DNA from 4 places in the Ectopseudomonas mendocina genome. Region 3 is predicted to be linked to each of the others. Evidence: predicted binding sites of a transcription regulator. Region 3 holds the regulator's gene; each other region holds the start of a gene.
The links. The regulator FliA, encoded in region 3, starts transcription of late flagellar genes. The targets are predictions, from matches to a motif close to CTAAAGTTTNNNNNNNNNNNGCCGNTAA.
Positions count from the first base shown of each region.

Region 1: the regulator FliA is predicted to act here: its motif matches at 1,663-1,690, upstream of C7A17_RS00845 (methyl-accepting chemotaxis protein).
Region 2: the regulator FliA is predicted to act here: its motif matches at 5,403-5,430, upstream of C7A17_RS25870 (methyl-accepting chemotaxis protein).
Region 4: the regulator FliA is predicted to act here: its motif matches at 3,627-3,654, upstream of C7A17_RS06150 (methyl-accepting chemotaxis protein).

Region 1 is NZ_CP027657.1:159,689-167,241, forward strand. Features, by position in the region: gene C7A17_RS00835 (LysR family transcriptional regulator) at 1-93, opposite strand, end outside; gene C7A17_RS00840 (OprD family porin) at 365-1,588, shown strand; gene C7A17_RS00845 (methyl-accepting chemotaxis protein) at 1,728-3,611, shown strand; gene C7A17_RS00850 (TRAP transporter substrate-binding protein) at 3,669-4,664, opposite strand; gene C7A17_RS00855 (5-oxoprolinase subunit PxpA) at 5,014-5,766, shown strand; gene C7A17_RS00860 (5-oxoprolinase subunit B family protein) at 5,763-6,476, shown strand; gene C7A17_RS00865 (5-oxoprolinase subunit C family protein) at 6,473-7,402, shown strand.
Region 2 is NZ_CP027657.1:5,568,301-5,575,853, forward strand. Features, by position in the region: gene C7A17_RS25855 (ABC-F family ATPase) at 396-1,982, shown strand; gene C7A17_RS25860 (FMN-dependent NADH-azoreductase) at 2,040-2,648, opposite strand; gene C7A17_RS25865 (LysR substrate-binding domain-containing protein) at 2,768-3,670, shown strand; gene C7A17_RS25870 (methyl-accepting chemotaxis protein) at 3,672-5,354, opposite strand; gene C7A17_RS25875 (Na+/H+ antiporter family protein) at 5,547-6,869, opposite strand; gene C7A17_RS25880 (methyl-accepting chemotaxis protein) at 7,142-7,553, shown strand, end outside.
Region 3 is NZ_CP027657.1:4,465,672-4,473,224, reverse strand. Features, by position in the region: gene C7A17_RS20660 (protein-glutamate methylesterase/protein-glutamine glutaminase) at 1-763, opposite strand, end outside; gene C7A17_RS20655 (chemotaxis protein CheA) at 806-3,010, opposite strand; gene C7A17_RS20650 (protein phosphatase CheZ) at 3,023-3,811, opposite strand; gene C7A17_RS20645 (chemotaxis response regulator CheY) at 3,831-4,205, opposite strand; gene fliA (RNA polymerase sigma factor FliA) at 4,314-5,060, opposite strand; gene fleN (flagellar synthesis regulator FleN) at 5,057-5,887, opposite strand; gene flhF (flagellar biosynthesis protein FlhF) at 5,977-7,287, opposite strand; gene flhA (flagellar biosynthesis protein FlhA) at 7,299-7,553, opposite strand, start outside.
Region 4 is NZ_CP027657.1:1,314,003-1,321,555, reverse strand. Features, by position in the region: gene C7A17_RS06165 (DUF1631 domain-containing protein) at 1-1,740, shown strand, start outside; gene ampD (1,6-anhydro-N-acetylmuramyl-L-alanine amidase AmpD) at 1,955-2,506, shown strand; gene ampE (regulatory signaling modulator protein AmpE) at 2,509-3,342, shown strand; gene C7A17_RS06150 (methyl-accepting chemotaxis protein) at 3,837-5,867, shown strand; gene C7A17_RS06145 (TatD family hydrolase) at 5,948-6,727, opposite strand; gene C7A17_RS06140 (AsmA family protein) at 6,864-7,553, shown strand, end outside.

The sequences.
Region 1 (7,553 bases), 1.5 Mb from region 3:
GGAAGCCTGGGTGCTGAAAAGCTTCTCCGCGGTGAGGCGGAAGCTCTTCAGCCGCGCCACCCAGACGAAGGTCTCGAGAAATCTCAGGTTCATGCCACGACGCCTCTTCGAAATGCTGAAAGAACGGGCCTCGCCAACTGCGTTTCCCGGCGTCGGGCGTAGCAGGTTGCATGCCAGGCAAATTCTATTCGGCTGATGAATTTTCTTATCGCCCGCCCCTGTTTTTTCTCGTTGGACGCCATCTTGAAACGCTTTGAAGAATGGCGCCGCGCTCTGCGCAGACCACAACAACATCATTCCAAACGCGCTCTGCCAAGCAGCCCGCCCACGTCGGCTGCGCGCTCCCAACAGGAGACACTGCACCATGAAACCCCATTACCCATTGGCATCCGCCCTGCTGCTCGGCAGCGGCCTGCCAACCCTCGCGCATGCCGACTTCATCGCTGACAGCAAAGCCAGCATCGAGATGCGCAACTTCTATTTCAACCGCGATTTCCGCCAGAGCGGCGCCCGTGACAAGGCAGAGGAATGGGCGCAGGGCTTTCTGCTGCGTATGGAATCGGGCTACACCGACGGTACCGTCGGCTTCGGTATCGATGCATTGGGGATGCTCGGTCTGAAGCTCGACTCCGGCGATGGCACCGCCGGTAGCGGCCTGCTCCCGGCGGATCGTTCCGGCGGTTCGCAGGACGAATATTCCAAACTCGGCCTGACCGCCAAGGTGAAGGTCTCCAACAGCACGCTGAAAGCCGGCGCCCTGCATTTCCGCAGCCCGATCGTCTCGGCCAACGATTCACGCCTGCTGCCGCAGACCTTCCAGGGTGCACTGCTGAACGTTCAGGAAATCGACAACCTGACCCTGCAGGGCGGCAAGATCAACCGCATCAAGGCCAACAGCTCCACCGACTACACCGAGATGACCGGCAACCGCATCGGCGGCAACAGCGACTCCTTCGTGTTCGGCGGCGGCGAATACAAGATCACCCCGCAGCTCACCGCCGGCCTGCACTACGGCACCCTCGAGGATGTCTACCAACAGTACTACGGCACCCTGGTGCACGTACTGCCGCTGGGCGATGGCCAATCGTTCAAGAGCGACCTGCGCTATTCGCAGAGCCGCAAGGACGGCAACTTCCGCGACCTCGACAACAAGGCCTTCGGTGCCATGTTCACCTACAGCCTGGGTGGCCACGCCTTCGGTGCCGGCTACCAGCGCATGAGTGGTGACGACCCGTTCCCGTACATCGCCAGCAGCGATCCGTTCCTGGTCAACTTCGTGCAGATCAACGACTTCGCCAACACCGAGGAACGTTCCTGGCAGGTGCGCTACGACTACAACTTCGCCAGCCTCGGTATCCCCGGCCTGACCTTCATGACCCGCTACATCTCCGGCAACAACGTCGAGGTCGCCGGTCGCAGCAGCGAAGGCAAGGAATGGGAACGCAACATGGACATCACCTACGTGGTACAGAACGGCCCGCTTAAGAACCTCGGGCTGAAATGGCGTAACGCCACAGTTCGCTCCAACTTCGGCAACGATCTCGACGAGAACCGCCTGATTCTCAGCTACACACTGCCACTCTGGTGATAGCGACGCACTGACGGGGCCTTCTTAGGCCCCGTTTTTCATTTCTCGGGAGGCAGTCCGGCCATAGACTTTTCTTCAAGTTGTATGACAACTTGCCGATTCCCGAGAATCATCCTGAAGAAGATGGCGAGGCGTTATCGTGAGCTTTTTACTGTCCTGGCAACAAAAATTCCGTTTGCTCGTCGCACTGACCTTGATCAGTCTGACGCTGATGGCGGCCGCTTCATTCTGGGCTAACCAGCGCCTGGGCGATGCGCTGCAGGCGCGCAGCAGTGCCGGCGCCTATGCCAGCGCGACCACGGAGCTGATGAACCAGTGGTGGCGTACAAGCGCGCAGCGACAGCAACTGAGCCCCAACGACGTGGCCAGCTACACCGCGCATCTGACCGAACTGGAGGCGCTCGTCAGACAACTCGTGGAGCAGGCCAAGCAGTTGAATGACGCCAGCCTGATTGAAGATGCCCAACAGATCGAGACGGTATTGCAGCGAGAAGTGGCCGAACAACGCACCTGGCTGACCCTCAATCAAGGCCTGGGCCTGACCCCCTTCGAGGGCCAGCGCAAAGTCCTGGCTGACAGCGCACGCGAGCTCGAATCCATCACCATCAGCCTGATCCAGCCCGCCATCAGCGAGGCCCTGAGCGCGCAGCGCGACTACCTGTCGACCTTCGATGACGCCTTCGCCCAAACCGCCCAGGCCGCCATCGGCGAACTGCAGACCAAGATCACCGACCTGGACTGGCAGGAAACCCCCATCGGGCAGAATGCGCAGAAATTCTCGGCAGCCTTCAACCAGGCGCAGCAGAGCATCGAACGCATCAACGCGGCCAATCGGCAGATCGCCGAACTTGCCCGGCAGTTACAGGAGAGTGTCGATGCACAAAGCCGCAACCTCGAAGGCGGCTTGCTGGCACGAACCGAAATGGACGCGCAACAGGCACGCAGCTCTGCGCAGTGGATCATGGGCCTGAGCTTCGTCATCGTCGCCGGCCTGCTCACCATCACCCTGCTGCAGGCCTCGCGCGTACTGGTGGCACGTCTGCACAATGCCACTCAACTGCTCAGCCAGGTGGCCTCGGGCGACCTGACCGGCAAGCTGCCGGTGGGCAACAATCCCAAGGATGAATTCAACCAGTTGGCCGCTGCCGCCAATCGCATGATCCAGGGCATCGGTGGCATCGTTTCCCAGGTGGTGAAGGCCAATGGCGAACTGGGCCGCCTGCATGGTCATCTCGGTGATGCCATGCGCCAACTGGGCGACAACAGCATGCAGGTGGAGATGCAGACCGAACAGGCCGCCTCCGCCTCGCAACAGATCAGCGCCACGCTCAACGACATGGCGCAACGCACCGCCGAGGTCGGCACGGCAACCAGCAGCGCCTACGATGCTGCCCGCAACGGCGGCCAGGTGATCGCCGCCAGTGTCGAAAGCATGAGCCGCCTGGCCCAGTTGATTCAGGACACGCACGCTCAGGTCGACGCACTGGGGCAAAGCAGCGCTCGCGTGAGCGGTATCGTCGATGTGATCAACAGCCTGGCCGACCAGACCAACCTGCTCGCGCTCAACGCCGCCATCGAAGCTGCGCGGGCCGGTGAAGCCGGGCGTGGCTTCTCGGTGGTCGCCGACGAGGTGCGTTCGCTGGCACAGAAAACCGTCGCCGCCACCACCGACATCAGCGCCATCGTCGGCGAGTTCCAGCAGCAGACCCGGCACATGCATCAGTTGATGAGCAACGGCCTCGGCCTCGCGGCAGACAGCGAACGCCATGCCGGCGACGTGGCCAACGCCATCGACTCCATCACCCAGGCCATGGAGCGCCTCAACGGTGAAATGAATCAGGTCGTGGTGGCGATCGAAGAAGTGTCCACCACCACCGAGGACATCGCCGACAAGATGGAGTCCATCAACCTGCATACCGGCCAGAGCAAGGATCTGCGGCATAACCTCGGCCATCACACCGAAGGCCTCTCCTCTCAGGTCGATGCCCTCGGCCGCAGCGCCAGCCAGTTCCGCCTGGTCTGAACGAAAAGGCCCGACCGATATCCATCGGCCGGGCCTTGCTCACCGCTTGCTGCGACTCTAGCGTTCGCCGCCCTCGAGATAGTCATCGATGATGCGTGCGCGATCCTCGCCCGCGCGCGCCAACCACTCGTTGGTCAGAGTCTGGCCGACCTCGGTCAGGCCCTGATGCAGCGCCGGCGGAATGTCCTGAACGACGGTAATGCCGCGCCGGGCCAGCATGCGTGTCTGATACCCGGTCAACGCCCAGGAAAGCTCCCAGCCGGCCCGCTCGGCGCGCTCGCCGGCATGCAGCAGCGCCTGCCGGTGCGCCTCGGGCAAACGCTGGAAGGCCCGTTCGTTGACGATGACGATGTTCTTGGGAATGAACGCCCTGACATCGTAGAAGTGGGAAACGAAATCCCAGGCGCGCAGATCCATGCCCGTGGCGCTGGAGGTCAGCATGACGTCGACCTTGCCATCACGAAAGGCCTGCGCCACGTCCTCGGTATTGATGGTCGTCGGCTGCGCGTGCAGCAGGTGCGCCAGGCGCGAAATGGTCGGGTTGTAACTGCGAAAACGCAGGTCACGCAGATCGCCAACATGCTGCAGAGGGCGATCACTGAACAGACTCTGTGCCGGCCATGGTACCGCGTAGACCAGACGCACACCGTCAGCCAGCAGTCGCTGTTCGATCGCGCTGCGGCTGACCGCCCAGAGCTTGCGGGCCTGCTCGTAATCGGTGGCGAGAAACGGCAGGCTGTCCAGTTCGTAGATCGGGTCTTCGTTGCCCAGCGCCGACATGAACAGGTCGCCGAGTTGAATATCGCCACGGCTCACCGCTGGCTTCACATCCAGGCGCCGATACAGGGCAGAGTTGGGATGTACGCGGATGTCCAGATGGCCCTGGGTGGCCTGCCGCACGCTTCTGGCGAAGTCCACCGCGACACGGCTGATGAAGTTGCCCGCAGGTTGCTCGACGGACATCGACCAGCGTTCGTTACTCTGCACGGGAAAGGCCACGGGCAAAGCGACAAGCAGAGCGCAGAGCGCCGACACGCAGTGTACGGTCTTCATGGGGTTCCCCACTGGACAGGTGGTCTGGTGCAGAATCGGCCCGACTTCTGCACAGCGGAAAGCAAAGTCCCCCGGTACGGGAACCGGGGGTGCGCCAAAACAGCGCCAAGGAGCGTCTCACGGGGCTCACTGTCGAGCGCTGAGGCGACACTGTCCAACGGGAAAAAACGGGGTCGTCCGATCAGAAAATCCGATACCCGCCACCATCAGCTTTTCCTATCTCGGGCGGATGTTTTTATTAGTTGGACGCCTCAGGCGGCACTCTGAAAAATGAACGACAACCATTAGAACAGCCTGCGCGCTGTCCACTAGACGTCCTCCACATGCAAGCCACGATTAGGATGCTCCCTTGAATAGCCTGCTTCTGAATTGCGACATCGGCGAAAGCTTCGGCGCCTGGACCATGGGCATGGACGCCGAGGTCATGCCCTTCATCGATTGCGCCAACATCGCCTGCGGTTTCCATGCCTCCGACCCCGGCACCATGCGCAAGACCGTGGCCCTGGCGGTCGAACATGGCGTGCGCATCGGCGCGCACACCGCGTATCAGGATCTGGTCGGTTTCGGTCGCCGTTCGATGGACTGCACGCCGCAGGAAGTCGAAGACCTGATGCTCTATCAGATCGGTGCACTGGAAGGCATCTGCCGTAGCCAGGACAGCCACGTCAGCTACGTCAAACCGCACGGCGCGCTGTATCAGGACATGATGCGCAAGCCCGCCACGCTGCGTGCGGTGATGAGCGCCGTGGCCAAGTACAACCGCCACCTGCCGCTGATGCTGATGTGCACCCGCGACAACAGCCAGTTCCAGACGCTGGGCGACGAGTACGGCCTGACGCTGTGGTTCGAGGCCTTCGCCGACCGCGCCTACGACGCCGAGGGTTTTCTGGTCAGCCGCAAACTGCCCGCAGCGGTGCACCACGACAGCGAAATCATCGTCGACCAGGCCGTGACCCTGGCACGTGGCGAGACCCTGGTCGCCAGCGATGGCAGCGCCCTGTTGCTGCGGGCTCAGACCTTGTGCGTGCATGGCGACAACGCCAGCTCGGTCGCCGCGGTCAAACGTATCCGCCAGGCATTCGATACGCTGGATCAGGCATGAAAGCACCCACCCCACGGCTCGAAGTCGCCGGCATCGATAGCCTGATCCTGCGTCTGTTCGAGCAGATCGACGAAGACAACATGCCCTGGATGCTGGCCGCCAGTCTGCGCCTGAAGGAAGTCTTCGGCGCGGCACTGATCGACCTGGTGCCCTCCTACACCACGCTGCTGCTGCATTACGACCTCACCCTGCTCGACGCACAGCAGGTTCGCGCCCTGGTGGCCCAGGCCTTCGAAGGCCTGCAACCTGCCGTCACCGGCAGTGGCCGCGAACACTGCCTGCCCACCTGGTACGACCGCAGCGTCGGACCGGAGCTGGCCCTGCTGGCCGAACGCACCGGCCTCAGCGAAGCCGAGGTGATCACTCGCCATAGTGACCACGCGTATCAGGTCTTCGCCCTGGGCTTCGCCCCGGGTTTCGCCTTCATGGGGTTGGTCGAAGAGCTACTCGCCACGCCGCGCCTGAGCACCCCGCGTAAACGCATCGCGCCGGGCAGCGTTGGCATTGCCGAACGCCAGACCGCAGCCTACCCGGTGACCTCCCCTGGCGGCTGGAACCTGCTGGGGCGCACCCCGGTGAAACTCTTCGGCGATGACATCGAAGGCTACAGCCTGCTGCAACCGGGCGACCGGGTACGTTTCGTACCGGTCGAACGTGCCGAATTCATCCGCCTGGGCGGCGACGACAGCCCTCTGGAGACCGTGCAATGACCCAGACCTGCAATGGGCTGCGCATCGTGCGTAGCAGCCCTTTCATCCAACTGCAGGATGCCGGCCGTTTTGGCGTACGCCACCTGGGCGTGACCCAGAGCGGCGCGCTGGACTGGATCGCGCAGTACTGGGCCAACTGGCTGCTGGGTAATCCACTGACCGCCGCCGTGGTGGAAATCACCCTCGGCAATGGCGAATTCGAATGCACTCGCGGCGCCACGCTGGCGCTGGCAGGTGCCGACCTGAGCGCGCGCCTGGATGAACAGAGCCTGCAGCCCTGGCGCAGTTTCCGCGTGCGTGCCGGCCAGCGCCTGACGTTCGCCCAGCCACGCCAGGGCGCCCGTGCCTACCTTGCCGCCCCCGGAGGTTTCCTGGCACCGGAGGTACTCGGCAGTTGCGCCAGCATGCTGCGCGAAGGCCTCGGTGGCCTGCACGGCGACGGCCAGGCCCTGGCCAACGGCGACGAACTGAGCTGGGCCGGCACCACCGAGTCCGTGCGAGAAGTCCCTCGGGAACAGATTCCACACTACTCGTCCTGCCCTCGCCTGCCACTGGTACTGGGCGCGCAGATCGGCGACTTCAGCGGACAGAGCCTGTTCGACGCGTTCAACTGCGACTGGCTGATCGACACTCGCGCCGACCGCATGGGCATTCGCCTGAATGGCCCGCAGTTGCAATGCAACCGTGGCTCGATGATCTCCGAAGGCATTCCCCTGGGCGCGGTGCAGGTTCCGCCCGATGGCCAGCCGATCATCCTACTCAACGACCGGCAGACCATCGGTGGTTATCCGCGCCTCGGTGCGTTGACGCCTCAAGCCGTTGCCCGCTTGGCCCAGTGCCTGCCCGGACAGAAGGTACGCCTGACACCCAGCACCCAGGACAGCGCTCAACACCAGCAACGCGAACTGCTGAAACAGTGGCAATAACCGGTCTACTGCGTAGGGCGGGTGCAACCCGCCACCGTCAAGCGGCGGGTTACACCCACCCTACATCTGTTGAGAGGCCAGTCATAACGCGCACGCGATGCATAGCGGCTGAAGCCGCAAATGCATTAAAGTCGGCGGTCTGCACGCGAGG
Region 2 (7,553 bases), 1.1 Mb from region 3:
GGCACTACCGCTTCACCTCAGTAAGTAGGGTGGACCGGAGCGCCGGCCGCTCGTAGCGCCAGCGAACAGTCCACCAACCCAACAATAAGACGTACTGCTGCGCGAACGAATCGCCGCTCGGTACGCCCTGTAACTTCCACAATGGCTGAAGTTGCAGGTGCCAAGTGATACCATTGCGCGCTTCGACACCGCGCTGAGCACCACCTGGCCCCGGCGTCACGATGCCCGACACTCCCACCCATGCCTCACCAGCCTTAGCGGCTCGTCTGCCGGCAGGGTCGTAGCGTTCACTCATTTGCGCAGGTTGGTCTTCCTCGGTTCGGGCCGGGCTGCAAGACTCGAAAGCGGTATCCCCCTTTAAACAGCGCACCTCAAGTTACTGATAGGTAAGTCCTTTGATTTCCACCGCTAACATCACCATGCAGTTCGGCGCCAAGCCGCTGTTCGAGAACGTTTCCGTGAAGTTCAACAACGGTAACCGTTACGGTCTGATCGGCGCCAACGGCTGCGGCAAGTCGACCTTCATGAAAATTCTTGGCGGCGATCTCGAGCCCTCCGGTGGCCAGGTGATGCTCGAGCCGAACGTGCGTCTGGGCAAGCTGCGCCAGGATCAGTTCGCCTATGAAGAATTCAACGTGATCGACACCGTGATCATGGGTCACGAGGAGCTGTGGAAGGTCAAGGCCGAACGTGATCGTATCTACTCGCTGCCGGAAATGAGCGAAGAAGACGGCATGAAGGTGGGCGAGCTCGAAGGCGAGTTCGCCGAGATGGACGGCTACACCGCCGAGTCCCGCGCTGGCGAGCTGTTGCTCGGTCTGGGTATTCCGTTGGAGCAGCATTTCGGCCCGATGAGCGAAGTCGCTCCCGGCTGGAAACTGCGCGTGCTGCTGGCCCAGGCGCTGTTCTCCGATCCGGACGTGCTGCTGCTCGACGAACCGACCAACCACCTGGACATCAACACCATCCGCTGGCTGGAAACGATCCTCACGGCGCGTAACAGCACCATGATCATCATTTCCCACGACCGTCACTTTCTGAACTCGGTCTGCACCCACATGGCGGATCTGGATTACGGCGAGCTGCGTCTGTTCCCGGGCAACTACGACGAGTACATGACGGCCGCGACCCAGTCGCGCGAGCAATTGCTGGCCGACAACGCCAAGAAGAAGGCACAGATTTCCGAGCTGCAGAGCTTCGTCAGCCGCTTCTCGGCCAACGCCTCGAAAGCCAAGCAGGCCACCAGCCGCGCCAAGCAGATCGATAAGATTCAGCTGGCCGAGGTCAAGCCGTCGAGCCGCGTCAGCCCATTCATCCGCTTCGAGCAGACCAAGAAACTGCACCGTCAGGCCGTGACCATCGAGAAGGTGTCCAAGGCCTTCGACGACAAGGTGCTGTTCAAGAACTTCAGCTTCACCGTAGAAGCCGGCGAGCGCGTAGCGATCATCGGCCCCAACGGTATCGGCAAGACCACCCTGCTGCGTACCCTGGTCGGCGAACTGGCCCCGGATGCCGGCTCGGTGAAATGGACTGAGAGCGCTGAGGTGGGCTACTACGCGCAGGATCACGCCCACGATTTCGAAGATGACGTGACCCTGTTCGACTGGATGGGTCAGTGGACGACTGGCGAGCAGGTGATCCGCGGTACCCTCGGGCGCATGTTGTTCTCCAACGACGAGATCCTCAAGTCGGTCAAGGTCATCTCCGGTGGTGAGCAAGGCCGCATGCTGTTCGGCAAGCTGATCCTGCAGAAGCCCAACGTGCTGGTGATGGACGAACCGACCAACCACCTGGATATGGAGTCGATCGAGGCGCTGAACCTGGCGCTGGAGAACTACCCGGGCACACTGATCTTCGTCAGCCATGACCGCGAGTTCGTCGGCTCCCTGGCCACACGCATCATCGAACTGTCGGACAACGGCGTGACCGACTTCAGCGGTACCTACGACGACTACCTGCGCAGCCAGGGCATCATCGTCTGATACCTATGCGTCAAGAAAAAGCCCGCTTTCGCGGGCTTTTTCGTTTCAGGCGCCAGCTCAGGCTTTGGCGAACAGCTCGCTGATACGCTGCGCCGCGCCTTTCATGGCCTCGGCACGCGGCTCTTCACCATAGGCCAGGCCTTCAGCGCGGACGATCTCGATATCGTCGATACCGACGAAGTTCAGGATGCGCACCAGATAGTCTTCATGCGCTTGGCCGGAGGGCTGACCCGCGTGAATGCCGCCAGCACTGGAAGCGATGACCACGGTCTTGCCCCCTGCCAGCCCGACCGGGCCATTCTCGGTGTATTTGAAGGTTTTGCCGGCGACGGCGATGCGGTCGATCCAGGCCTTCAGTTGACTCGCAATGGCGAAGTTGTACATCGGCGCACCAATGACAATGGCATCGGCAGCGAGAAATTCTTCCACGGTACGCTCGGCCAGTTCAGCCTCGTGCTTCTGCGCGGCGTCACGCAGTTCGGCCGGGGTGCCTGCAGCCACCAGGCTGGCGGCGGACAGATGGCTCAGCGCATCACTGGCCAGATCGCGGTAAGTCACTTGAACATCGGACTCGGCAGCGCTCCAGGCCTTGACCACATCACGGCTGAGCTGACGGGAAGCGGACGCATCACCCAGGATGCTGGAATCGAGGTGCAGCAGTTTCATTAGGCTCTCCAGAGGGGCATGCGCCGTGGCGACGCGAAGGAGGCAGATGCTACCCATGGAGCCAATAGCCGATAAGATGGCAAAAATGTGATGGTTCGTCCCACTGATAGGACACTGAGATGCATGACCTCAACGACCTTTTCTATTTCGCCAAGGTGGTGGAAGCCGGTGGTTTCGCCGCAGCCGGTCGCGCACTGGGCATTCCCAAATCGCGCCTGTCACGGCGTATCGCCGAGCTGGAGCAACGTCTCGGCGCACGCCTGCTGCAACGCTCGACGCGCAAACTGGCACTGACCGATATCGGCGAGCGTTACCTGCGCCATTGCCAGGCCATGTTGCTGGAGGCCGAACAGGCCGAAGAGACCGTGGCCAACCTGACCAGCGAGCCGCGCGGTCGGGTACGTTTCTCCACGCCCCCTGGCGTGGCCTTGCTGCCCGGCCTGATCAACGAGTTCCTCGCACGCTACCCCAAGGTGCAGTTGGAAGTCGTGCAGACCACTCGCCGCATCGACCTGCTGAACGAAGCCATCGACGTCGCTCTGCGCGTGCGTAACGTCGATGATGAGGAACCGGGGCTGATCACTCGCCGTCTCCTGCCGGCCCGCGCCCATGTGGTGGCGCGGCCGGATCTGGTCGCCGGGCTACGCCTCGAACAACCTGAGGATCTGCAGCAGTTGCCGGCCCTGGGCGCCATCGGTGCTGACCGGCGCATCCACCTGCGTTTTTGTCACGCCGCGTCCCAGGAGCTTCGTGAGATCGCCCTGGAGGCACGCCTGGCCGTCGACGACTTCCCCATGCGCAAGTCGGCAGCACTTGCAGGTGTAGGTATCACCCTGCTGCCCACCACGCATTGCCACGAGGAATTGGCCGATGGCCGGCTGATCGCCCTGCTGCCGGAGTGGACGGTGCCGCAAGGCCACATCCAGCTTGCCTATACCCACAGGCGCGGCATGTCGCCGGCAGTCCGCGCCTGGATCGAACTCCTGAGCGACGCCTTCAGTCGCTGGAGCTTCCCGCTCTGACTCAGATGCGGAACTGACGCACCAGCGCCCCGAGGCGATCACCGAGGCCCGCCAGGCTGCGGGCAGTCTGCGCACCACGCTCGGTTTCGTCGGCAACACTGTCTACGGCAACGGCGATCTGATGCACGCTGCGGTTGATCTCCTCGGCCACCGCCGTCTGCTCCTCGGCAGCACTGGCGATCTGTGCGTTCATCGCGTTGATGGTGGCGATAAGCTGGGCGATGGCATCCAGCGACTCGCCCGCCTTGTTGGCCTGCTCGCTGGTCAGCTCGCCGGCATCACTGGAACGCCGCATCGAAGTTACCGACTGCTGCGTGCCCTGCTGCAGGCGGTCGATCATGCCCTGGATTTCCTGAGTGCTCTGCTGGGTGCGGCTGGCCAGCGCACGCACTTCATCGGCGACCACGGCAAAACCTCGTCCGGCCTCGCCAGCACGCGCCGCCTCGATGGCAGCGTTGAGCGCCAGCAGGTTGGTTTGCTCGGCGATGGAACGGATCACATCGAGCACGCTGACGATGGACTGCACGTCCTGTTGCAGGCTGTCGAGCGACGCGCCGCTGCTGCGGATGTCATCCACCAGCGAGTGAATGCGCTGGATGCTGCCATCGACCACACTCTTCGCGGCCTGCCCCTCGCGGTCGGTCTGCTGCGCGGCCTCGGCGGCGTTCTGCGCGCTCTTGGCTACCTCATGCGCCGCAGCCGACATTTCGTTGATCGCCGTGGCCACCTGATCGGTTTCATGGCGCTGTTGCGCCATGGCCTGTTCGGAACGCTGCGCCTGCTCCGAAACCTGGCTGACCAGCTCGGTGAGCTGCCCGGTCATCTCGACGATCTGCCGTACCAGGCCATGCACCTTCTCGACGAAGCGGTTGAACGAGCCAGCCAGTTGTCCCAGCTCGTCCTGACTGGTGATCGGCAGACGGCGGGTCAGGTCGCCCTCACCGGCCGCGATATCGTCGAGGTTGGCTTTGATCTGTTGCAGCGGGCGCAGGAAGGCGTTGCCCAACCAGACACCGATCACACCGAACACCAGCAGTAGAATCGCTGCGACTACCACGATGCTGGTGATGATGGTGCCAATGCGTCGATCGATCTCGGCCTGCACCTCGCTGATGCGCGCTTCGACACCGTCAAGGTTCAGCGCAGTGCCGAGGGCCATGTCCCACTTCGGCAGGTAGTAGCTGTAAGCGAGCTTGGGTACCTGCACGGACTCGTTGCCCGGCAGCGGCGAGGAGTAGTTGACGAAGTAGGTGTTGTTCTTCGCCACGTTGACCAGTTCACGGTTGATGTAGACGCCATTGGAGTCGCGTCGGTCGACAAGGCTCTTGCCGACATCCACCGGGCTATCGCCACGGAACAGGCGCACCACGTTGGAGTCGTGGCCGAAGAAGTAGCCGTCGGCACCGTATTTGATCTTGGAGAGGATGGCGATGGCCTGTTCACGACTGGCCATGTCACCTTGCGCCGCACCATCATAGAGGCCCTTTACCGAGCCCATGGCGATCTGGATGTAGTGCTCCAGCTCGCTGCGTTTTTCCTGCAGCAGACGTTCACGCGTCTCGGCCACCTCGTCCGCGGCCAGGCTCTGCAGCACCCTCGCCGCCGTGCCGCTTAGCACCAGCGCGAAGAGGATCACGGGAACCAGCGCAAGCAGTATTACTTTGGCTTTCAATGTCAGGCGCATTTCTTGTTGTCCTTGTAAGCAGAGCCGCAACAAAACGGGGCTACCGGTATATCGGCAGCCCCGTGAAGGAATTAAACGACCACAAGCGCCGCAAAACACTTCCGGAAGAAGTTTTTGACGTCGCTCGCGACGGCCCGGAGGGTGGCCGCCAAGGATGGCGGGCCACAAAACAGAGCCGGCGCAGGCACACCTTTACAGGATCATAGCGGCGGCCCAGCCGAACGCCAGCAGCGGCAGGTTGTAGTGCAGGAAGGTAGGCACCACGCTGTCCCAGATGTGATTGTGCTGGCCGTCGACGTTCAGGCCTGAGGTTGGGCCGAGGGTGGAGTCGGAGGCTGGCGAACCGGCATCGCCAATGGCGCCGGCAGTGCCGACGATGCATACCGTGGCCAGCGGGCTGAAACCCAGTTGCACGCACAGCGGCACGAAGATCGCGGCAATGATCGGTACGGTGGAGAACGAAGAGCCGATGCCCATGGTCACCAGCAGACCGACCAGGAGCATCATCAGCACGCCCAGGCCACGGCTGTCGCCGATCCACTCGGCGGAGGCGTCCACCAGGCTCTTCACTTCACCGGTGGCGGTCATCACTTCGGCGAAACCCTGGGCGGAAATCATGATGAAACCAATCATGGCCATCATCTTCATGCCTTCGGTGAACAGGTCATCGGCCTCTTTCCAACGCACCACACCCGACACGGTGAAGATCACGAAACCCAGCAGCGCGCCGACGATCATCGAGTCCAGCCACAATTGCACGACGAAGGCCACCGCCACGGCCACCCCAGCGACGATAAGCGTCTTGGGGTTGTATTGAGCCGTCACGCGCTCGGCTTGCTCGATCTTCTCCAGGTCATAGACGCGCTTCTTGCGGTAGCTGAAGAACACCGCGACCAGCAGGCCGAAGAACATGCCAAGTGCCGGGATCAGCATGGCTTCGGTGACGTTGACACCGCTGACATCCACGCCGCCCTTGGCCACGTTGGCCAACAGGATGTTGTTGAGGAAGATGTTGCCGAAGCCGACCGGCAGAAACATGTAGGGCGTGATCAGACCGAAGGTGATGACGCAGGCGATCAGGCGCCGGTCGATTTGCAGTTTGGTCAGCACGTAGAGCAGCGGCGGTACCAGCAACGGGATGAAGGCGATGTGGATCGGCAGGACGTTCTGCGACGCCACCGAAACCGCCAGCAGCAGGCAGATCAGCAGCCACTTGACGCCATCGGCGCCGGCCCCGCTCTGCTGACGACCGACCAGAGCCAGGGCCTTGTCGGCCAAGGCATGGGCCAGGCCAGACTTGGCGATGGCCACGGCAAAGGCACCGAGCAACGCGTAGGACAGCGCCACCGTGGCACCTGCTCCCAGGCCTTTGTTGAAGGCAGCCAGCGAGCCGTCCATGCCCAGACCACCGATCAGGCCACCGGCCAGCGCGCCGATGATCAGCGCTACCACCACGTGAATGCGGCACAAACTGAGCACCAGCATGATACCGACCGCGGCTATTACTGCGTTCATAAAAGCGTTCCACCTTCAGAGCTATCGAACCGGTGCAAACAATTACCGGAGAGGTTTGCGGCGCCACTACACAGCGGCCGAGGGCTACTGCCAGCGGGTAGCAGCCACAAAAAGCCGCGTACTCTGCCGGATGCAGAGTGGGATGTCAAAAACGACATCGTGCAGAATTTCAATCAAAAATGTGCATAATATTGACCTCCATCAGGCGCTGATCAAGAAAGCCGCCAGCCAACCGATAACCCTCTGTAGCTCGCCATAGAAAGGAACGCACCATGCTGTTCAGCCGCCTTTCGATCCAGTTGAAGATCACCCTGCTCGCCGGCCTTTGCCTGCTGGCCATCGTCACACTGCTGGTGGGCGCATCGCAGTATCAGTCCAGCCACAGCGCCGGCCTGGTTCGAGCTGCCAGCTCGAGCATGCTGGAGGAAAGTGCCAAGTTGCGCCTGAAGGCACGCGGCGAATTGCAGGCGATCCGCATCCAGCGCTATTTCATGGATGCCTATCAGTACGGCAAGGGTTTCTCGCGGCAGATCCTGTTTCTGCGCGAACAGGCGGAAAAGCGCTTTCTCGATGCCTTCGACCTGCGTGAAGACCTGAATCGCCAGGTGCGCAGCAGCCTGGAGGCCAACACTTCCCTGCTCGGCCTGTACCTGGTGTTCGAAGCCAATGCTCTGGATGGCAAGG
Region 3 (7,553 bases):
CATCCTCGGCTTCCTTGACCTGGATGCGGCAGAGCTTGTCCAGGCGCTCGGCAAAGGCCTTGGTGAAAGCTGCCGGCATATGCTGGATCAACACCAGCGGTGCCGGGAAATTGGCCGGCAATTGCGTCAGTACACGTTGCAGTGCCACCGGGCCGCCGGTGGAGGTACCAATGGCCACCAGTTTGTAAGACTTGCGCTTGGGCGCAGCCGAACTCGGCGCGGCACTGGAAGTGCTTGGAGTCGGTGCAGTACGCGGCGTGACGGCGGGCGTGGCCGGACGTACTGGAGCAACAGCAGGACGACTAGTCGGCGCCGCTGCCGGACTGGCCGCAGTCGGCGCTACTGCGGCCGAGCTGAAACGGCGATTGCTGCGCGCGATGGTATGCACCTTCTCGCACAGCATCTGCTTGACCTTCTCGGGATTGCGCGAGATGTCCTCGAAATTCTTCGGCAGGAAGTCCACTGCCCCGGCATCCAGCGCATCGAGGGTGACACGAGCGCCTTCATGAGTCAGCGAGGAAAACATCAATACTGGCGTCGGGCAGCGCTGCATGATGTTTCGTACCGCAGTGATGCCGTCCATCATCGGCATCTCGTAATCCATGGTAATCACGTCGGGCTTGAGCGCCAACGCCTGATCGATGGCTTCCCGCCCATTGGTGGCTGTGCCCACGACCTGAATACTGGGGTCAGCAGACAGAATTTCCGAAACGCGCCGGCGGAAAAAACCGGAGTCGTCCACCACCAGAACCTTAACTGCCATACACACTCCTAGCCAGCGCAGGCCTCGCCTGCGCCGCAACCATCAGAAACGCCGAGCATAGCGCTTGAGCATGCTCGGTACGTCGAGAATCAACGCGATGCGTCCATCACCAGTGATCGTGGCGCCGGACATCCCGGGCGTGCCCTGAAGCATCTTGCCCAGTGGCTTGATTACCACTTCTTCCTGACCGACCAATTGATCGACGACAAAGCCGATGCGTTGGCTGCCGACGGTAAGGATCACCACATGCCCCTCGCGCTGTCCTTCGTGGAAAGCCTGCGGCACCAGCCAGCGCTTGAGATAGAACAGTGGCAGCGCCTTGTCACGCACGATCACCACTTCCTGGCCATCGACCACGTTGGTACGCGACAGGTCGAGGTGGAAGATTTCGTTGACGTTGACCAGCGGGAAAGCAAAGGCCTGATTCTCCAGCATCACCATCAGCGTCGGCATGATCGCCAGGGTCAATGGCACCTTGATGATGATTTTCGAGCCCTGGCCCTTCTGCGAGAACACGTTGACCGTGCCGTTGAGCTGAGAAATCTTGGTTTTCACCACATCCATGCCAACGCCACGGCCGGACACATCGGAAATCTCGGTCTTGGTCGAGAAGCCCGGAGCGAAGATCAGGTTGTAGCACTCGAATTCGTTCAGACGGTCGGCCGCGTCCTTGTCCAGCAGGCCTTTTTCGACGGCCTTGGCGCGCAGCACGTCGGCATCCATGCCTTTGCCATCGTCGGTGATCGACAGCAGGATGTGATCGCCCTCCTGCTCGGCGGACAGCACCACACGGCCCGCGCGAGCCTTGCCAGCCTTCTCGCGCTCTTCCGGGGTTTCCACACCGTGGTCGACGGCATTACGTACCAAGTGCACCAGTGGGTCGGCGAGCGCCTCGACCAGGTTCTTGTCGAGATCGGTTTCTTCACCCACCAGCTCGAGGTTGATTTCCTTCTTCAGGCTGCGCGCCAAATCGCGCACGAGGCGAGGGAAGCGACCGAAGACCTTCTTGATCGGCTGCATACGGGTCTTCATCACCGACGTCTGCAGATCCGCAGTCACCACGTCGAGGTTCGACACGGCCTTGGACATGGCCTCGTCGCCGCTGTTGAGCCCCAGGCGTACCAGGCGGTTACGCACCAGCACCAACTCGCCGACCATATTCATGATCTCGTCGAGGCGCGCGGTATCGACGCGCACGGTGGTCTCCGCCTCGCTCGCAGGCGCTGCCGCTTTGTCCACGGCCGGTGCTGGAGCAGCCGGGGTACGCGCAGCGGCAGGCTCGGCCTTGGCGGCGGGCTTGGGCGGAGCGACCTTGGCTGCAGCAGGCTTGGCTACCGCAGCAGGTGCCGGCGCCGGCTCGCTCGGAGGAACGAATTTGCCTTTGCCATGCAGCTGATCGAGCAGGGATTCGAACTCGTCATCGGTAATATCGTCACTGACCGGCGCAGCAGCTTCGGCAGTCGCGGCGACTGGAGCGGCCACTTCAGGTGCAGCGGAAAACTGGCCCTTGCCGTGCAACTGATCGAGCAGAGCCTCGAATTCGTCGTCGGTAATATCGTCCCCAGTCGGAGCTGCGGCCGGTACAGCCGCGACGGCAACGTCAGCCGAAGCCTCGACCGTGCCGGTGAACTGCCCCTTGCCATGCAACTGATCGAGCAGAGACTCGAACTCGTCGTCGGTAATTTCATCACCAGCCGCGACGTTTTCGCTTGCCGGCGCATCGCCCAGGGCATCGAGCAGTTGCTCGAACTCACTGTCGGTGATATCGCCAGGAGCGGCAGCCACAGCAACCGGCTCGGGCGCTGCTACAGGCTCAGGCTCACGTGCAGGAGCTGGAGCAGGAGCCGAATCGGCACCCGCCGGCTCAGCCAGGCGCGCCAATGCAGCCAGCAGCTCAGGAGAGGCAGGTGTCGGCTCGCGGCGCTCACGCACCTCGCCGAACATGCCATTGACAGCATCAAGAGCCTCGAGCACCACATCCATCAATTCCGAATCGACGCGACGCTCACCCTTGCGCAGGATGTCGAAGACGTTTTCGGCGATATGGCAGCACTCCACCAACTCATTGAGCTGGAGGAAGCCCGCTCCGCCCTTGACGGTATGGAAACCGCGAAAGATGGCGTTGAGCAGGTTCATGTCGTCCGGTCGGCTTTCCAGCTCGACTAATTGTTCGGACAACTGTTCGAGAATCTCGCCGGCCTCTACCAGGAAATCCTGGAGGATCTCTTCATCGGCGCCGAAGCTCATATTGTGTGCTCCTTAGAACCCTAGGCTGGACAGCAGGTCGTCGACATCGTCCTGGCTGGAGGCAACGTCATCACGCTTATCGGCATGAATCTGCGGACCTTCACCCCGCGATGGCTCTTTTAATTTTTCCTGTTCGGCGCGCAGCACTTCGTGATCGTGCTGAATACCGGCAAAACGGTCGACCTGACTGGCCATCAACATCAGCTTGAGCAGGTTGCTTTCCACCTCGGTCACCAGTTGGGTGACACGTTTGATCACTTGGCCAGTCAGATCCTGGTAGTCCTGCGCCAGCAAAATGTCGTTGAGATGGCTGGAGAGCTTGTTGCCATCACGCTCGCTGCGAGCGAGGAACAGTTCGATACGCTTGGCCAACTCACGAAAGCCATCGGCGCCCATTTCACGACGCATGAAACGGCCCCACTCAACGCTCAGACTCTGCGCCTCATCGCTCAGGTCATTGACCAGCGGCGCGCTCTGCTCCACCAGATCCATGGTGCGGTTGGCAGCCTTCTCGGTCATGGTGACCACATAATTCAGGCGTTCGGTGGCATCGGCGATCTGCGACAGCTCCTGGGCATGCGGCATACGCGGATCAAGCTGGAAATTGACAATGGCATTGTGCAGCTCACGGGTCAGCTTGCCGACCTCGTGATACAGGCCACGATCACGAACCTTGTTGAGCTCATTAATCAGTTGTACCGCGGCGCCGAAGTTGCCTTGTTCGAGGCTATCGACCAGATCGCGGGCGTTGCTTTTCAGGGTCGACTCAAGGTCACCCAGCGTGGAGTCATCGTGTTCCATAGCACCCTCGCGGCCGACATCAGCCGTTGACCCGCTCGAAGATCTTCTCGATCTTTTCCTTCAGCACCTGGGCAGTGAAGGGTTTGACCACATAGCCGTTCACACCGGCTTGGGCCGCCTCGATGATCTGATCGCGCTTGGCTTCGGCCGTCACCATCAACACCGGCAGGTGCTTCAGACGTTCGTCGGCGCGCACGGCACGTAGCAGGTCGATGCCGGTCATACCGGGCATGTTCCAGTCGGTCACCAGAAAGTCGAAGCTGCCGCTTTGCAGCATCGGCAGCGCCGAGGTGCCATCGTCGGCTTCTGCGGTGTTGGTGAAACCCAAATCCCGCAAGAGGTTCTTGATGATCCGTCGCATCGTCGAGAAATCGTCAACGATGAGGATTTTCATGTTCTTGTCCAAGTCGACCTCCGTACAGTCCCAAACGTATTGCGCTCGCAACCACGTCCTTTAATCATGAAACCGTTAACAGGCCGTTTAAGCCTGCGAATACGCTGTTCAGCCAGCGCGCCATTCACTTAGCCGCGAACGCAGACGCGCTGCGCACTGGCTATGCAACTGGCTGACGCGTGACTCGCTAACCCCCAGCACTTCGCCGATTTCTTTCAAGTTCAGTTCTTCGTCGTAATACAGCGCCAGCACGAGACGTTCACGCTCCGGCAAACCAGCGATGGCATCGGCCAAAGCCGCCTGGAAGCGTTCGTCTTCGAGGTCCCGCGAAGGTTCGAGGTGGGTGTGCCCGGCGTCTTCGTGCAACCCGCCATGCTCGCCGTCCTGCAACAGGTCGTCGAAGCTGAACAGGCGGCTGCCCAAAGTGTCGCCAAGAATGCCGTAGTAATCCTCCAGACTCAATTGGAGTTCGGCCGCAACTTCGTGATCTTTAGCGTCACGCCCCGTTCTGGCTTCAACAACACGAATCGCATCGCTGACCATACGGCTGTTGCGGTGTACCGAACGCGGCGCCCAATCCCCCTTGCGCACCTCATCGAGCATGGCACCACGAATACGGATACCGGCGAAGGTTTCGAAGCTGGCACCCTTGCTGGAGTCGTATTTGCGCGAGGCTTCGAGCAGGCCGATCATGCCGGCCTGGATCAGGTCATCGACCTGCACGCTGGCCGGCAGACGGGCCAATAAGTGATAGGCAATCCGCTTGACCAGCGGCGCATAGCGTTCGATCAGCTGATGCTGGGAATCCTGCGCCTGAGCCTTGTTGTACATACGAAGTCCAGAGGCTGCTGTCATACGGCCGAGTCTGCAGTCGGTTGATGCACCAGACGCTCGACGAAAAATTCCAGATGGCCACGGGGATTGGCCGGCAACGGCCAGGTGTCGACCTTCTGAGCTATCGCCTTGAACGCCAGGGCGCACTTGGATCGTGGGAAGGCTTCATAGACGGCACGCTGCTTCTGCACGGCTTTACGCACACACTCATCGTAGGGCACGGCACCGACATACTGCAGGGCGACATCGAGGAAACGATCCGTCACCTTGGTCAGCTTAGCAAAGAGATTGCGCCCTTCCTGCGGGCTGTGGGCCATGTTGGCCAACACGCGGAAGCGGCTGATACCGTGGTCACGATTGAGCAATTTGATCAGCGCGTAGGCGTCGGTGATCGAGGTCGGCTCATCGCACACCACTACGAGAATTTCCTGCGCCGCGCGAACGAAGCTGACCACCGCATCGCCAATACCGGCCGCAGTATCGATCACCAGTACGTCCAGGTTTTCGCTGATATCGCTGAATGCCTGGATCAGGCCGGCGTGCTGCATCGGCGTAAGACTGACCATGCTCTGCGTACCGGACGCCGCCGGCACGATACGGATGCCGCCCGGCCCCTGCAGCAGCACGTCACGCAGATCGCATTCACCTGCGATCACATCGGCCAGGGTGCGCTTGGGCGTCAGGCCCAACAGAACGTCGACGTTGGCCAGGCCAAGGTCAGCGTCCATCAGCATCACCCGACGGCCGAGATCGGCCAGGGCCATGGACAGATTGACCGACACGTTGGTCTTGCCGACGCCACCCTTGCCGCCAGTCACCGCAATCACCTGTACGGGATGCATACCCATGTTATTTCTACACCTTGTCTAACTTCGACTTGGCCATTTGGCCGTTCACTCCCGCCAACCACGCGGGAGGATGCACTGTTCTCGTCGCTTCAGCCGGCACGTGCCGGACTGTGGTATAGCCCGGCGAACATCTGCGCCATGGCATCTTCGCTCGGCTCCTCGGCGGCCTGCAAACCTACCGCGCGACTGACCAGTTGATGACTGCGCGGCACCTGCAGATCGTCCGGAATACGCGGCCCGTCCGTGACATAGGCTACCGGCAGATGCTGGCCTATAGCCAGACCTAAAACCTCGCCCAGGCTCGCCGCCTCGTCCAGTTTCGTCAGTATGCAGCCTGCCAGTCCACAACGCTTGTAACTATGGTAGGCCGCCTTGAGCACTTGGCTCTGACTTGTTGCAGCCAGAACCAGATAATTTTTCGCATTGATACGCGCCGAAGCCAGGCTTTCCAGTTGCAGACGCAGTGCGGGATCGTTACCCGGCAGGCCCGCAGTATCGACGAGCACCACACGCTTTTTCGCCAGCGGAGTCAGCGCCTGCAGCAACGACTGACCAGGATCGACCTGAGTCACCGATACCCCCAGGATACGCCCCAGGGTCTTGAGTTGCTCCTGCGCGCCAATACGGTAACTGTCCATGCTCACCAGAGCGACCTGCTGCGCGCCGTACTTAAGCACGTAACGCGCGGCCAGCTTGGCTAGGGTGGTGGTCTTGCCCATGCCAGCCGGGCCGACCAAGGCAATCACCCCGCCCTCCTCCAGCGGTTCTACCTTCGGCGTTCTGATCGCGTGGGCCAGGTGCGCCAGCAGCATGCGCCAGGCCTGACGCGGCTCGGCCACGCCTGCCACCTTGCTCAGCAGCGCCTGCGACAGCTCGGCAGACAGGCCCATGCGCTGCAGGCGACGCCACAGATTGGCTTGTTGCGGACGACGATTTTGCAGTTGGCCCCAGGCAATGGAGCCCAGTTGCACTTCGATCAGCTCACGCAGGCCGTGCAGCTCGAAACGCATGGCATCCAGCGCTCGGGGGTCGACAGCCGGCGTAGCAGGCACTGCGGCCTCGACCGGGCGCTGCGGCTTGACCGGAGTGGCCGGCAGCTCGGGGGCCAGCAGAGATTCGTTGGCGAACAGCTGACGATCCTTGCCGGCGTCCTGCTCGGCACGGGTGGCGAGCTCGGCCTGGGCACTGGCGATGCGCGCCTGGGTCTTGCGCAGCTCGGCCTCCAGCGCCGGGTTCGGGCGCACCGGAGCCGGCGTCACCTGATAGTCCAGCGCGGCAGTCAGCTCGACACCACCGGCCACGCGGCGGTTGCCGATGATCGCAGCATCGGCACCCAGCTCGTCACGCACCAGTTTCATGGCGGTTCGCATATCGGCGGCGAAGAAGCGTTTGACCTGCATGACCCTTTACCTCAGTTCTGGCCCACAGTGGCGACTATGGTGACCTGCTTGTTGTCCGGAATTTCCTGGTAGGCCAACACGTGCATGCTGGATACCGCCAACCGCGCGAAGCGCGACAGCATCGCCCGGATCGGGCCGGCCACCAGCAGAATCACCGGCTTGCCGAGCATTTCCTGGCGCTGCGCCGCTTCCACCAGGGAACGCTGCAGCTTCTCGGCCATGCCCGGTTCCAGGAGGATGCCATCCTCACTGCCCTGACCGGCCTT
Region 4 (7,553 bases), 2.6 Mb from region 3:
GTGGAGATCAAGGTCAAGCTGATCATCCTCAAGCTGTTCGAGAAATACGTTCTGGGCGGTTGCGACAACCTGTATGCAGAGGCCAACCAAGCGCTGGTCAGTGCTGGTGTATTGCCTGAGCTGAAGTCTGCCCCGCCTCGCCGTCAACAGCGTTCTGCGACGTCTTCGCATGCTCAAATCTCTGCCGAGGAGGGCATTCCGCTGCTGGAGGGCGCGGATCAGGGCGTGCAGGAAGTATTCGGCGCTCTGCAGGATCTCCTCTCGCAAGTACGCGGTACGGCGATGTCGCGCCGTGCGCAGGTGGCTGATGCGCTGCCGATCACCAGCAATGATCTGATGCGCCTGCTGTCGCACATGCAGCAGCGTGCACCGGCGCAGGTCAGCATCGAGGATTTCGATCTGCGTGAGCAGCTCGAACAGTTGCTCGCACGTGCCAGCGCCAAGAGTGGCAAGGCGCGTGTGGTCGGTGAAGTTGACGAGGACGTGATCAACCTGGTGTCGATGCTCTTCGAGTTCATTCTCGATGACCGCACTTTGCCCGATTCGCTCAAGGCGCTGATCGGCCGCTTGCAGATTCCCATGCTCAAGGTCGCGGTGCTGGACAAGACCTTCTTCAGTCGCGGCAGCCACCCGGCTCGCCGTTTGCTCAACGAGATCGCCTCCGCTGCACTGGGCTGGGTCGATCAGGACGACGCACAGCGCGACAGCCTGTACCAGAAGATCGAGCAGGTAGTTCAGCGCCTGTTGAATGATTTCGTCGACGATCCAGCGATCTTCTCCGAGTTGTTGGCCGAGTTCATGGCCTTTACCGGGGATGAGCGCCGTCGTAGCGAGTTGCTGGAACAGCGTACCCGTGACGCCGAGGAGGGCAGTGCCAAGGCCGAGCTGGCTCGCCGTCAGGTCGAGCAGGCATTGAACGAGCGTCTGTTGGGCAAGACCCTGCCGGAAGTGGTGGTGCGTCTGCTGCAGGAGGCCTGGAGTAAGGTGCTGATGCTGACTTGCCTCAAGCATGGGGTCGAGTCGGACGAGTGGCATGCTGCACTGCAGACCATGGATGATCTGGTGTGGAGCGTCGCTCCGCATGAAGATCCCGAAGCGCGCTTGCGCTTGCTGGAACTGGTACCCGGGCTGCTCAAGGCGCTACGTGAAGGCATGACCAGCGCGGCGTTCGACCCGTTCTCCACCAGTGAATTCTTCAGCCAATTGGAAGCGCTGCATGTGCAGGCCTTCCAGCGTTTCAAACGTGCCGCACCCGAGCCTGATTCGGCGTTTGTCGAAGCCGATGGGGGCGTGCAGACGGATGTGAACGAGTCGGGTATCGAACTTCCGCTACTGGAACTGCCGGTTGCCGAGGAAATCGATGACGCGCCGACGATGGTCGAGGTAGTCGAAGAAATCATCCTGCTGGCTCCGGGCCAGACTCGCCCGCAAGAGCCGGATGTAGCTGCACCGGATGATGACGAAGCGCTGCTGCAGGTAGACAGCCTGCGAGTGGGCAGTTGGGTCGAGTTTCAGGAAGATGAAGAGCACAAGCTGCGTTGCAAGCTGGCAGCGATCATCAAGCCCACTGGCAAGTTCGTGTTCGTCAATCGCACCGGCATGAAGGTGCTGGAGAAGACTCGCAATGCGCTGGCCGTGGAGTTTCGTCGTAACTCCATCCGTTTGCTCGATGATGCGCTGTTGTTCGATCGGGCGCTGGAGTCGGTGATCGGTAATCTGCGCAAGCTGAAGAACGCCTGATTCTTCAGCACGCGCTGCGTTTATATGCGGCTTCGCGGTGCGCATGGCGCACTCTGCGAGAAGCTGTTGAGCCGGCAGGAATATTCTCCACTCAGTTGCTTTGCCTTAGCGTCCCTCAAGGGGGTATTTCTCGCTGCTGCACATCCTGTTGCGGCCTCGCTCTTGGCCGTTGTAGCCCACTGCTCTAGAGTGGTGGCTCGTTCAGGAGCATTCCATGCAGCTTGACCCTTCCTCTGGTTGGTTTCAGGGCGTCAGCCACTGTCCTTCGCCGAACTTCAATGCCCGTCCCGATGGCGAAATTTCGTTGTTGGTGGTGCATAACATCAGTCTTCCGCCAGGACAGTTCGGTACTGGCAAGGTGCAGGCCTTCTTCCAGAACCGTCTGCCGTTGCACGAGCATCCCTTCTTTGCCGAAATTGCCTCCCTACAGGTCTCTGCGCATTTCTTCATCGAGCGTGATGGCGCGCTGACTCAGTTCGTCTCCTGTCTCGATCGTGCCTGGCATGCCGGTGTGTCCTGCTTCGATGGGCGTGACAACTGCAACGATTTTTCTCTCGGCGTGGAACTGGAAGGCACGGACGATCAGCCCTATACCGATGAACAGTACGCCCGGCTGGCCGAGCTCACTCGGCAGTTACTGGACGCTTATCCTGCGTTGTCGGCGCAGCGTATCCGTGGCCACAGCGATATCGCGCCGGGCCGCAAGACCGACCCCGGGCCTGCGTTCGACTGGTCGCGTCTGCATGCAGAATTGAAGGAGAGGTAGCGATGAGTTTTCTGGTGATTCTGTTGGTGCTCTGGGTCGAGAAGTTCTCGGCCGGACGCCTACGTATCCAGCAGGACGGTTTCTGGCTCGGCCTGTTGCAGCGTGTGCAACAAGGCAGCCTGCAGCAGGCGCCCTGGCTGTGCCTGGCGGCGCTGGTGCTGATGCCTGTGCTGGCATTGGGACTCGTATTGTTGATTCTCGAACCGCTGGCCTACGGCTGGCTCGCGCTGCCTGTACACCTGCTGGTGCTGATCTACAGCCTGGGGCGAGGCGATGTGTTGGCAGCATTGGGCCCATTTCGCGATGCCTGGCGTCGTGGCGACGCTCAGGCTGCCTACCACGTGGCAGAGCGTGATCTGGGACTCCAGCCCGAGGAGGGTGTGGCGCTGTTGCCGCAGGTTCAGGGGCACTTGCTATGGCAGGCCTACCAGAGTTTCTTTGCGGTGATCTTCTGGTACCTCCTGCTCGGCCCGATGGCTGCCCTGGCTTATCGCCTGCTGGCGCTCAGCGCAGAGCATGCCGAGCAGCCGGCACTGCGCGAGCGTGCCGTGCAACTGCGTCATGCCTTCGACTGGTTGCCCGCGCGCGTGCTCGCCTCCAGCTTCGCTCTGGTCGGCAATTTCGTCGCCGTCAGCCGCGCCTTGCTGCATGAGTTGCTCAGTTGGGATATCTCGGCGATGCAACTGGTGGCCAAGGCGGGACGAGCTGCCGGGGAAATGCCGGCTCCGGTCATGGGCGAAGAGGGCGTCGAGACGCTGGATCAGCTGTGGCAGTTGCTGATTCGTGCTGCCGTGGTGTGGTACGCCGGTTATGCGCTGTGGGTGCTGCTGGTCTAGAAACCTGTTTACGCTCCCGTAGGGCGGATCGGGACGCTGACCGCTCGTAGCGCCAGCGCGTAGGGGGGACTCAGGAGCGCCAGCGAACAGTCCACAACACATCTAACGGCGTACTGCTTCGCGAACGGATTGCCACCCGGTATGCCCTATCGCGCTCTCTGTAGGGCGGGTGCAACCCGCCATTACGCAAATTGGCGGGTTGCACCCGCCCTACGTTTTTCTGCAATCCCGTTCGCGAGCCACGTTTGTCCCGGTAAAGGGGCGAGGAGCGCCGCGCGCTTAACCTTAAGTTACAGAGAAGGCTGTCGATAAGGGGTATAAGGAGGCCGTAGCCGACCCTGTTTGGTGGTTTTCGTTACATTTATCTGCCTGTATTCGCTGCGCCTATCCGCATGCCACAGGTCGGGCTGCGCAGGACGCCGTTGTCAGCCCGTGAGAGGCTTTGCGGCCGTTCTAGCGACACTAATAACAATAATGGCAACTGGAGACGTCTAGTGAAGACCGTGTTGTATCCGGCCATCGCGCTGATGAACCGCCTCAGCTTCGGCATGAAGTTCAGCCTGATCAGCGTTCTATTCTTCCTGCCCATGCTGGTGACCAACTTCTACCTGGTGCGTGATTCCTATCGCCAGTTCGTTGGAACCCAAACCGCTCTGGAAAGCCTCGAACTGCTCGGCAGTAGCCTGCAGTTACGCCGCGATCTGGAGAGCCTCAACGATCTCGTACAGATCAACTCGATGATTGGTCAGTCCGGTCAGGCGGGGGATCTGGAGGGGCGCATCGACCAGTTGCAGGCGTCGCTGACCTCCGGTTTGCAAGGCCTCGACCCGGTCACCTACGATGCCGAGCAGAGTGCCGAGTTCATCGCCAAACGCGATGAACTGCTGGCCGAATTGAAGAACGCCGAATCCGAGACCTCATTGCAGAGCAAGGCGGTGATCGTCGAGAAGCTGCTTGGCTCTTCCCAGGTGTTCATCAAGCTGGTGGCCAGCCAGGCGGGTCTTAGCCAGGATCCGCAGCGTCAGGTGCGGCAGATCACCGAGCTGATCACCAATGTCACCCCGCAGATTACCGAGACCCTGAGCCAGGGCCGCGCCATTGGCGCTTATTCCCTGGGCCAGGGTTTTCTCAATTCCTCGGCCAGCACCAAGTTCGATGAGCTATTGCTGCTGCTGGAAAAACTCCACGCCGAATATGGCCTGAACCTGCAGGATGCGCTGGCTGGCAACGTCGCCGCGCAAAATGGCCTGGGCAGCCTGGCCGAGGCCAGCCGCCAGACACTCAAGGACAGCGCCGTGTTGTTCGAGGATCAGGTGATCATCGCCGACAGCCTGGATACGCCGTGGACGCAGTTCTACGACCAGGTCAGCCAGGAAATGGCCAAGACCTACGCCTTCAACGATGGCCTGCTGGCATTCCTCGACAGCCAGTTGAGCGAGCGCCTGGTCGAGAACCGCGCTCAGATGGTGTTGCTGGTGGTGGCGCTGGTGGTGGTGTTCCTGCTGATCGTCTACCTCTACAGCGGTTTCTACGTGTCCACCCGCTCGACCCTGAAGAACCTCGGCCAGGTGATGGACAAGGTGGCGGCCGGCGACATGACGGCCAACTTCCAGGCACAGAGCCGCGACGAGCTGGGTGAGCTGGGGCAAGTGTTCAACCAGACCGTGGTGCGTATCCACGACCTGATCGAGCGCGTTGGGCACACGGTGGGTGAAGTGGGTGGCCAGGCGGATCGTGTCGAGCTGGTCTCCGGTGAGAGTAACCAGGCAGTTGCCAGCCAGCGTGCGCAGATCGAGCAGGTAGCGACGGCGATGAACCAGATGGCTGCCACCGCGCAGGAGGTGGCGCGCAGTGCTGCCGCGGCGGTGGGCAGTGCGCAGAGCGTGAATCAGGAGACGGTCACGGGACGTGCGCTGGTCGAGGCGCAGGTCGGTGCGATTCAGCGTCTGGCCGGCGAGATCGATCAATCGGTGGCGGTGATCAACCAACTGGCCAGTGACAGTGCGGCCATCAGCCAGGTGCTGGACGTGATCAAGGGCATCGCCGAGCAGACCAACCTGCTGGCACTCAATGCTGCCATCGAGGCGGCGCGTGCGGGTGAGCAGGGCCGGGGGTTTGCCGTGGTGGCCGACGAGGTGCGTAACCTGGCCAAGCGCACGCAGCAGTCCACCGAAGAAATCGAGACGATGATCGTCAAGCTGCAGGGCGGCGTTGGTGCGGCGGTCAAGGCGATGAACGCCAGTCACCAGATGGCTGACGGCACGGTGAGCGAGTCGGCCAAGGTGCAGCTGGCCCTGGAGAACATCCTTGGCGCGGTGGGCATGATCGTCGATCAGAACCAGCAGATCGCGGCAGCGGCCGAGCAACAGACCGCCGTGGCGCACGATATCGATCAGAACATCGTCGAGATCAACCACGCGGGTGAGCGCACCGCTGCCGGGGCCAGCCAGACCGAGCAGGCCAGCCGCGAGCTGAGCGAACTGGTTTCGCGTCTCAAGCAGCTGATCAGCGCCTTCCGGGTTTAACTGCTCTGTGGGAGGCGCTTCAGCGGCGATGCGTTTGTAGTCGTCGCGGCTGAAGCCCCTCCCACAGAGGCGACCTGACTTTAGTTCCAGCCGAACAACTCATCCGCATTACGGCTGCTGGCCGCTGCCAGTTCTTCGTCCGTCACGCCACGCAGTGTTGCCAGTTCGCTGCAGATGTCTGCCAGGTATTCCGGGCTGTTGCGCTGATTCGCGTGCATGGCGGGCGCCATGTCCGGGGAGTCGGTTTCAAGCACGATGGCTTCCAGTGGTAGTTGTGCGACTACCTTGCGCAGTCGATTGGCCTGCGGCCAGGTAGCGGCGCCGCCAAGGCCAAGACGAAAACCCAGCTTGATGTACTCGCGTGCTTCCTCGTAGCTGCCAGCGAAGGCGTGGATGATGCCGCCGCGTGCCAGGCGAAAGCGCTTGAGCGTAGCGATGGTCGCGGCATGGGCGCGGCGCACGTGCAGCAACGCTGGCAGTTCGAACTCGGCGGCCAGTTTTAACTGTGCCTCGAACAAGGTTTGCTGCCGTTGCCGATCCAGATGCTCCAGGTAATAGTCCAGGCCGAATTCACCGACGGCGCACAGCTTGTGGTGTCCGGCCAGTTTGTCCAGCCAGTCGCGCAGCTCGTCGAGATGCTGCGGGCTATGGTCGTCCAGATAGACCGGATGCAGGCCGAAGGCGGCGTACAGGCCTTCGTCTTCCTCGACCAGCTGCCACAGCCGCTGCCAGTTGGCCTGGTAGACCCCAAGTACAACCATGCGCTGCACTCCGAGCGCGCGGCTGCGCGTGAGCACGTCGTCGCGATCTGCATCGAAGTCGGGGAAATCGAGATGGGTGTGGGTATCGATCAGGCGCATCGGTCGGCTCACGAACTAGTGTTCAGAGTCGGCTATTTTCCCCTTTCCTGCCAGAGCAAGGGAGCGTTGGCTAATCTTTTCAGTCGTATGGACATGGACGGATTTCACTCGGGCAGTGAAGTAAGGAGGTCGCTGGGTGCGCCAAGTACGCAATTTGTTGGGCGCGTTGCTCGCCGTTTTTCTGCTGTTGGTGGCCGCGGTGATGCTGTTTCTGGTGTTGTTCGACTGGAATCGTGCACGGCCGCTGATCAACGAGCAGGTTTCTGCGGCCTTGAATCGGCCGTTCGCCATCGAGGGCGACCTGCGTGTGGTCTGGCAGCGTGAGGTGGGCCAGCAGGGCTTGAGTGCCTGGGTGCCCTGGCCGCACTTCGCCGCCGAGCAGCTGCGCCTGGGCAACCCTGATTGGGCGCAGGGCGATGCCTTCGTGAGCCTCGACAGCGTGCGTTTTCGTCTGTCTCCGCTGCCGCTTTTGTGGAAGACGGTGAGCATCCCCAGTATCGAGCTTGGGGCGCCAGTCGCCGATTTGCAGCGCCTGGCCGATGGACGAGCCAACTGGGTGTTCGATCTGGGCAAGGAGCAGCCGGACGACACCGATCAGCCCAGCCCCTGGACGTTGGATATCGGCACCATCGGCTTCGACAAGGGGCAGGTGAAGCTGGATGACAATGTCAGCAATACCCGTCTGGAGGCAACCATCCAGCCGCTGGGCGAGCCGATCCCGTTCGCCGACATCGTTGGCAAGAGCGCTGCCGAGCGTCTGGCGCAGAGCAATGCCAGCGCCCAGGATTACGCCTTCGCCTGGCAGACCAAGGGCAGCTTCCGCGGC